2 regions of the Nigerium sp. genome follow, and region 2 is predicted to be linked to the other one. Evidence: riboswitches for the same ligand, from Rfam matches in the RefSeq annotation. Region 2 holds a riboswitch; the other holds the start of a gene.
What was found. A riboswitch is a leader RNA that binds a small molecule or an ion and turns the genes downstream of it on or off. The one in region 2 is predicted to bind thiamine pyrophosphate.
Positions count from the first base shown of each region.

Region 1: linked by a shared signal. The riboswitch ahead of thiC (phosphomethylpyrimidine synthase ThiC) and the one ahead of thiF (sulfur carrier protein ThiS adenylyltransferase ThiF) in region 2 are both predicted to bind thiamine pyrophosphate.

Region 1 is NZ_JBDHZL010000009.1:49,663-53,072, reverse strand. It holds gene thiC (phosphomethylpyrimidine synthase ThiC) at 1-1,315, opposite strand, end outside; TPP riboswitch at 1,312-1,419, opposite strand; gene WMJ97_RS03685 (KUP/HAK/KT family potassium transporter) at 1,578-3,410, opposite strand, start outside.
Region 2 is NZ_JBDHZL010000019.1:30,244-33,653, reverse strand. It holds gene WMJ97_RS05770 (SLC13 family permease) at 1-1,095, opposite strand, end outside; TPP riboswitch at 1,370-1,476, shown strand; gene thiF (sulfur carrier protein ThiS adenylyltransferase ThiF) at 1,669-2,352, shown strand; gene WMJ97_RS05760 (thiazole synthase) at 2,349-3,146, shown strand; gene thiH (2-iminoacetate synthase ThiH) at 3,143-3,410, shown strand, end outside.

The DNA of each region.
Region 1 (3,410 bases), on a different contig from region 2:
GGTGCTCCTTCGGCGTCACGTAGCACAGCATCGCCGTCCCGTGCTGAGCGATGACGGCCGCCCCGATCGCCGACGTGATGTGGTCGTAGCCGGGGGCGATGTCGGTGACGAGCGGCCCGAGCGTGTAGAAGGGGGCACCCTTGCACCAGTCCTGTTCGACCTCGACGTTGCCCGGCACGAGGTGCAGCGGGATGTGGCCCGGGCCCTCCACCATCACCTGCACGTCGTAGGCCCAGGCGCGCTCGGTGAGCTCGGCGAGGGTCCGGAGTTCGGCCATCTGCGCCTCGTCGTTGGCGTCCGCGATCGACCCCGGACGCAGGCCGTCCCCCAGCGAGAAGGCGATGTCGTACCGCGCGAAGATCTCGCACAGCTCGTCGAAGTGCTCGTACAGGAACGACTCAGTGTGGTGCGCGAGACACCAGCCCGCCATGATCGAGCCGCCGCGCGACACGATGCCGGTGACGCGCCGGGCCGTCAGGTGGATGTAGCGCAGCAGGACGCCCGCGTGGATCGTCATGTAGTCGACGCCCTGCTCGGCCTGCTCGATGACGGTGTCGCGGAACACCTCCCAGGTGAGGTCCTCGGCGACGCCGTCCACCTTCTCGAGGGCTTGGTACATCGGCACGGTGCCGATCGGGACCGGCGAGTTGCGCAGGATCCACTCCCGCGTGGTGTGGATGTCGTCGCCCGTCGAGAGGTCCATGACCGTGTCGGCGCCCCACCGGGTGGACCACCGCAGCTTCTCGACCTCCTTCTCGATCGAGCTCGTCACGGCCGAGTTGCCGATGTTCGCGTTCACCTTCGTCAGGAACGCGCGCCCGATGATCATCGGCTCGCTCTCGGGGTGGTTCACGTTCGCCGGGATGATCGCGCGACCCGCGGCGACCTCCGCCCGGACGAGCTCGACGTCCACGTTCTCGCGCAGCGCGACGAACCGCATCTCGGGGGTGATCTCGCCTCGCCGGGCGTAGTGCATCTGCGTGACCGTCCTGCCGTCGGCCGACCGCCGCACGGGGTTGCGGCGGCCGTGCCACCGCTGGGACGCCTCCCCGCGGCGGACCGCGCCGCGGCCGTCGTCGAGGAGATTCCGGGTGCGGCCGTCGTAGGTTTCGACGTCGCCGCGCGCCAGGATCCAGTCCTCCCGGAGCGGCGGCAGGCCGACGGTCGGGTCGGCGTCCGGGCCGCTGGTGCGGTAGACGCGGACGTCCTCGTTGGGGCCGTCGGGTGAATCCGCGAGCGAGATCGCGGTCACGGGGACGCGGACGTCGCCGTCGGTCACGTAGTCGAGACGGTGCTGAGGGTGAACGGAAGTCATGAAGGATCCTCTCTTCCTTCGCCGGCATGATCCGGACAGGTTCGGACGGTCCAGGCGGCCTCAGCCTGATCTCAGCCCCTGCCGGGACTCCCGCGAGATAACGGGCACCACAGTACCCACCGATGTCCCCCGGTGGGGACGTTTCCATCAGGACGCCCCCGGCGCCGGCCGGCGCCGGGGGCGTCCGCGCATGGGCGGGAGAGGCGTCCTCGAACGACGGACGCCGGGCCAGAGCCCGGACGCAGCGTCCGGGCGCCGGCCGCTACATCTCCAGGTTGCCGCCGATGACGATCGTGCGTTCGGCGGGCAGGTGGAAGTCCTGGGTGCGCTGGGCCGCGTTCCGGGAGAGCCACAGGAAGATCTGGCGTCGCCAGCGTGGCCGCAGCGTCGGCACGTCGCGCGGCTGCAGGCGCAGCGACGACAGGAAGTAGCGGGCTTCGCTCGGGTCGAGGTCCATCTCGGGGGTCTTGCCCTGCGCCCACGCCAGCGCCTTCGGCACGAACTGGCTGTCGTTGAAGCCCACCCGGTACGAGATGTGCACGATGCCGTCGTCGGCGTACCCGAGGTCGTTCACGAGGGCGCGGTCGACGTGACGGATGTGCGGCACGTTCTCGTTGATGATCGTGACGATCGCGACATGCTCGTGCAGGACGTGGTTGAACTCCAAATTCTGCCGCAGGGCGAGCGGGACCGTCTTGGCGTCCGGGTGCGGGAAGACCGCGAGGCCGGGCACGCGCCGGACGTGGCCCTCGCGCACCAGGTCGATGAACTCCGCCAGCGGGCCCTCGATGATGGCCCGCCGCTCGGCGACCTCGCTGCTGCCGCGGCGCCAGGTCATCATGATCGTCACGATCGTGCCGGCGATCAGCAGCGGCAGCCAGCCGCCGTGGAGGATCTTCGCCACGTTGGCCAGGAAGAACACGAGCTCGATGCCGACGATCAGCACGAGCGCGATGCCGATCTTCACCGGGTGCACGCGCCACACGAAGTGGGCCAGCATGAGGAAGATCGTGATCTCCAGCAGCAGCGTGCCGGTCACGGCCAGCCCGTACGCGCTCGCCAGCGCGTACGACGACTGGAAGACGCCGATCAAAAGCAGGACGCCCATGAACAGGATCCAGTTGATCGAGCCGATATAGATCTGCCCGCCCTCCTGCTTGGAGGTGTGCTTCACGTTCAGCCGGGGCAGCAGCCCGGCGCGGACGGCCTGCCGCGACACCGAGAACGCCCCCGAGATCACCGCCTGGGAGGCGATGACCGTCGCCAGCGTGGCGAGCACGACGAGCGGGATGCGGGCCCAGTCGGGCGCCAGATGGAAGAAGGGGTTGTCGATCGTCCGGGGGTCGCTCAGGATCATCGCCCCCATCCCCATGTACGCGATGACCAGCGACGGGAACACCAGGCAGAACCACGCGAGCCGGATGGGCTTCGGCCCGAAGTGACCCATGTCGGCGTACAGGGCCTCGACGCCGGTGACCGTCAGGACGACCGCGCCCATCGCGATGAACGCCACCCCCGGACGCGCGATCGCGAACGCCAGCGCGTGGTGCGGCGAGATCGCCCCCAGGATCTCGGGCCGCGACAGCAGGTGCGGCAGCCCCAGGGCGGCCAGCGTGACGAACCACAGACACATGACGGGGCCGAAGAGGCGTCCGACGGCGGCCGTCCCGAAGCGCTGGGCCGAGAACAGCACGGTCAGCACGATCAGCGACAGCGGCAGCACGAGGCTCTGGAAGCTCGGGTCGACGACCGCGAGGCCCTCGATCGCCGACATCACCGAGATGGCCGGCGTGATGACCGAGTCGCCGTAGAACAGGGACGCCCCGAGGATGCCCATCGTCAGCGCGATGCCGACCAGCTTCGGCCGGGACGCCAGCGTGCGCCGCAGCATCGCGACCAGCGACAGGATGCCGCCCTCGCCCTCGTTGTCGGCCTTCATCATCAGGTAGCAGTAGCAGTACGAGACGACGATCGTGATCGCCCAGAACACCATGGAGACGACGCCGAACACGTCCTCGCGGGTGGGGGCGACGGCGTTGTGTTCGGCGCTGAACACCGTCTGCAGTGAGTACAGCGGGCTCGTGCCGATGTCGCC
Region 2 (3,410 bases):
CGAGAGGACGATCGGGGCGCTGGCGTCCGCGCTGAACAGGCCGCCGAGCACCTTCGCCAAGCCGGTCGCCTCGATGACGTCGCCGAGCGAGCCGCCGATGCCGGTGACGAGCAGGATCTCGCCGGTCGTGTGCAGGCCGTCGCTCAGCGCCTCGGCTGCCCGGTCGCGCCCCACGCTGATGCGCGACAGCGCGTACGCCCCCAGCAGGCCGACGAACAGCGCCACGTTGGCGTTGCCGAGGAACGCGATGAACTCGTTGCTGAGGTTGAACAGGTCCATGAACGCCCCGAAGGCGATCATCAACAGCGGCACGATGATCGGCAGGAGCGAGATCGACAGGGGAAGGGACTTCGTCCTCGGCTCGGCGACGGCCACCGCGGAGTGCGGGTCGGCCGCCACGAAGGGCACGCTTTCCTCTTGCGCCGGCTCCTCTTGGCTCTCGAGTTCGTTCAGGGCCTCGTTCTGCTCTTCGTCCTTGTCGGACTTCCACCAGCCGAGCTTGAGCATGCGGCTGAACAGGAAGGTCGTCACGAGGGCGGTGACCGGGCCGATCACGATGCCGTACAGCAGGTACGTACCGAGCGGGATGCCCAACAGGCCCGAGATCGAGATGGCGGACAGGCCGGGGACGACGAACACATAGCCGCAGAAGATGCCGCAGCCGAGCGCCCCCGCCATCAGCGCGAGGCCCGTCTTGCCCATGTGCTTCGCGGACTGCCGCGCGATCGGCGCCGCGAGGACGACCTGCACGTCGACGTAGATCGACGGGAAGATGGTGGCCAGCGCGACGGTCAGACCGTACGGGATGCGCTTGGTGCCGAAGACCTTCAGCAGACCTTCGACGATCTTGCGGAAGGCGCCCGTCGTATGAAGCAACGCTCCGATGAGGACGCCGAAGCCGATCAACAGACCGACCTTCTCCATGATGCCGCCGAAGCCCCCGGTGATCGCCTTGACGGTGCCCTCGAAGCCGACGCCGGCGGCGAGGCCCAGGTAGAGACAGCCGATGACGAGCGCGATGACCGGATCGATCTTCGCTTTGATGATGAGCAGGACCACCACGATGATCGCGATGGCGGTGTGCAGGGCAACCATCTCGGGATCTCCTAGCTGCGGTCGGCGATGACCGCTCCGATGGATCTCAGGAGAAAAGTAGCGCACGAGCACCCTGGTCGGGCCGGAATCGTGGGAGGCCGTGCAGTGCCATTCAGAGAATGCGCGGGCCGTCGGGGCGGGAGCGTCCACGGACGCGCTCGCCGGGCTCGCCGGGCTCGCCCGGAGGTCGACAGCGCCGGCCGGCATCCGGTCGCGGTGGGCTCGAGGGAAGATTCCGGGACGCCTGCGGGCGCGTCCTCGGGTGCCTATGCTGAAGCCATCCCACGGGAGCCCGGGCACGGGTTGAGAACAGGCTGACGCCGCCTGGACCGTCGAACCTGTCCGGATCATGCCGGCGAAGGAAGTGAAGAGTTCCGTGTTATTCCTCAATGGAGAACCGGTCCCGTGCGAGCGGGACAAAACCCTGGGCGCGTACCTCGATGAGGCGGGCTTCCCCCTCGACCGGATCGCGGTCGAATGCAACGGGACGATCGTCCCCCGCTCTGAGCGGGCCACGCGCGTCCCGCACGAGGGCGATCGGATCGAGATCGTCCAGTTCATGGGGGGCGGTTAGTGTCCGGGGAGGCGTCCGTCGGACCGCAGGGCGGGGGAGGGACGCCGACGCTCCCGAGCGAGGAGCAACTCGTCGACGCCCTGCAGGCGCGCATGGGGGCCGACGCGCAGCGGAGGCTGGCCGAGGCGTCCGTCGCCATCGCGGGGCTGGGCGGGCTCGGGTCGAACATCGCGATCGCCCTAGCCCGCACGGGCGTGGGACGCCTGCACCTGATCGACTTCGACGTCGTCGACCTCACCAACCTCAACCGGCAGCAGTACGGCATCGCGGACCTCGGCAGGCCCAAGACCGAGGCGCTGCGGGACGCGATCGTCCGGATCGACCCGTATCTCGACGTGGTGACGGATCGCGTCCGGCTGGACGCAGCGCTGGCGGTGGACGTCTTGGGCGGCTACCCGATCGTGGTCGAAGCGTTCGACAAGCCGGACGCCAAGGCGATGCTCGTGGACGCCCTCTGCCCGCTGCCCGGAGGGCCCATCGTGGTCGGGGCGTCCGGCATGGCCGGCCTCGCGCCGGCCAACCTCATCGCGACCAGGCGTATCACCGACCGCTGGTACCTGTGCGGCGACGGCCGCAGCGACGTCGGCTCGGGGCTGCCGCTGCTGGCGTCCCGGGTGGCGATCTGCGCCGGGCACCAGGCGACCGCGGTCGTCCAACTCATTCTCGGAAAGGACATCACATGACGAGCAACACCCCCGCGAACGGCGCCGATCCCCTCGTGCTGGGCGGGCATCAGTTCACGTCCCGGTTCATTCTGGGCTCGGGCAAATACAACCTGGACCTCATCCGGGCTGCGGTCGAGCAGGCCGGCGCGCAAATCGTGACGCTGGCGCTGCGCCGGGCGACGGCCGGCGCCGAGAACATCCTCGACTACATCCCGGCGGGGGTCACCCTGCTGCCGAACACCTCGGGCGCCCGGACAGCGGAGGAGGCCGTCCGGATCGCGCGGCTCTCACGCGAACTGGGCTGCGGTGACTTCGTGAAGGTCGAAGTGATCAGGGACACGCGCTACCTCCTGCCCGACAACCACGAGACGATCCTCGCCACCCGGACGCTCGCCGCCGACGGGTTCGTCGTCCTGCCGTACATGCACCCCGACCTCAACGTCGCCCGGGACCTCGTGGACGCCGGCGCCGCGGCCGTCATGCCGCTCGCCGCGCCCATCGGATCGAACCGGGGGCTCTCCACGCGGGACTTCATCCAGATCCTTGTCGACGAGATCGACGTCCCGATCATCGTGGACGCCGGCATCGGGCGTCCCTCGCAGGCGTGCGAAGCAATCGAGATGGGCGTCGCGGCGATCATGGCGAACACCGCGATCGCGACGGCAGCCGACCTCCCGCGCATGGCCGGCGCGTTCCGGGGCGCGATCGAGGCGGGCCGCGCCGCGTATCTCGCCGGGCCGGGCCGCGTGCTGGAGCGTGGCGGGGCGGCGTCCTCTCCGCTCACCGGGTTTCTCGCGGAGGTGGGCGCGTGAGGCACACCGATCACTGGGCCTACTTCAGTGGGCAGGAGCGGCTCGGCTCACCCCTCCTGCCCACGGTGCTGGATGCCGTGGCCACCGCCCGATTCGACGCGTGCGGCGAGGCGGACGTCCGGGCGGTGCTCGGCCGCGGCGTCCGGACGCCGCGGGATGCCGCCGTCCTGCTGTCGCCGGCGGCAGCCGGGATGCTGGAGGAGATCGCGCAGGCCGCCCAGCGGGCGACCCGCGCCCACTTCGGGACGTCGGTGCAGCTCTTCA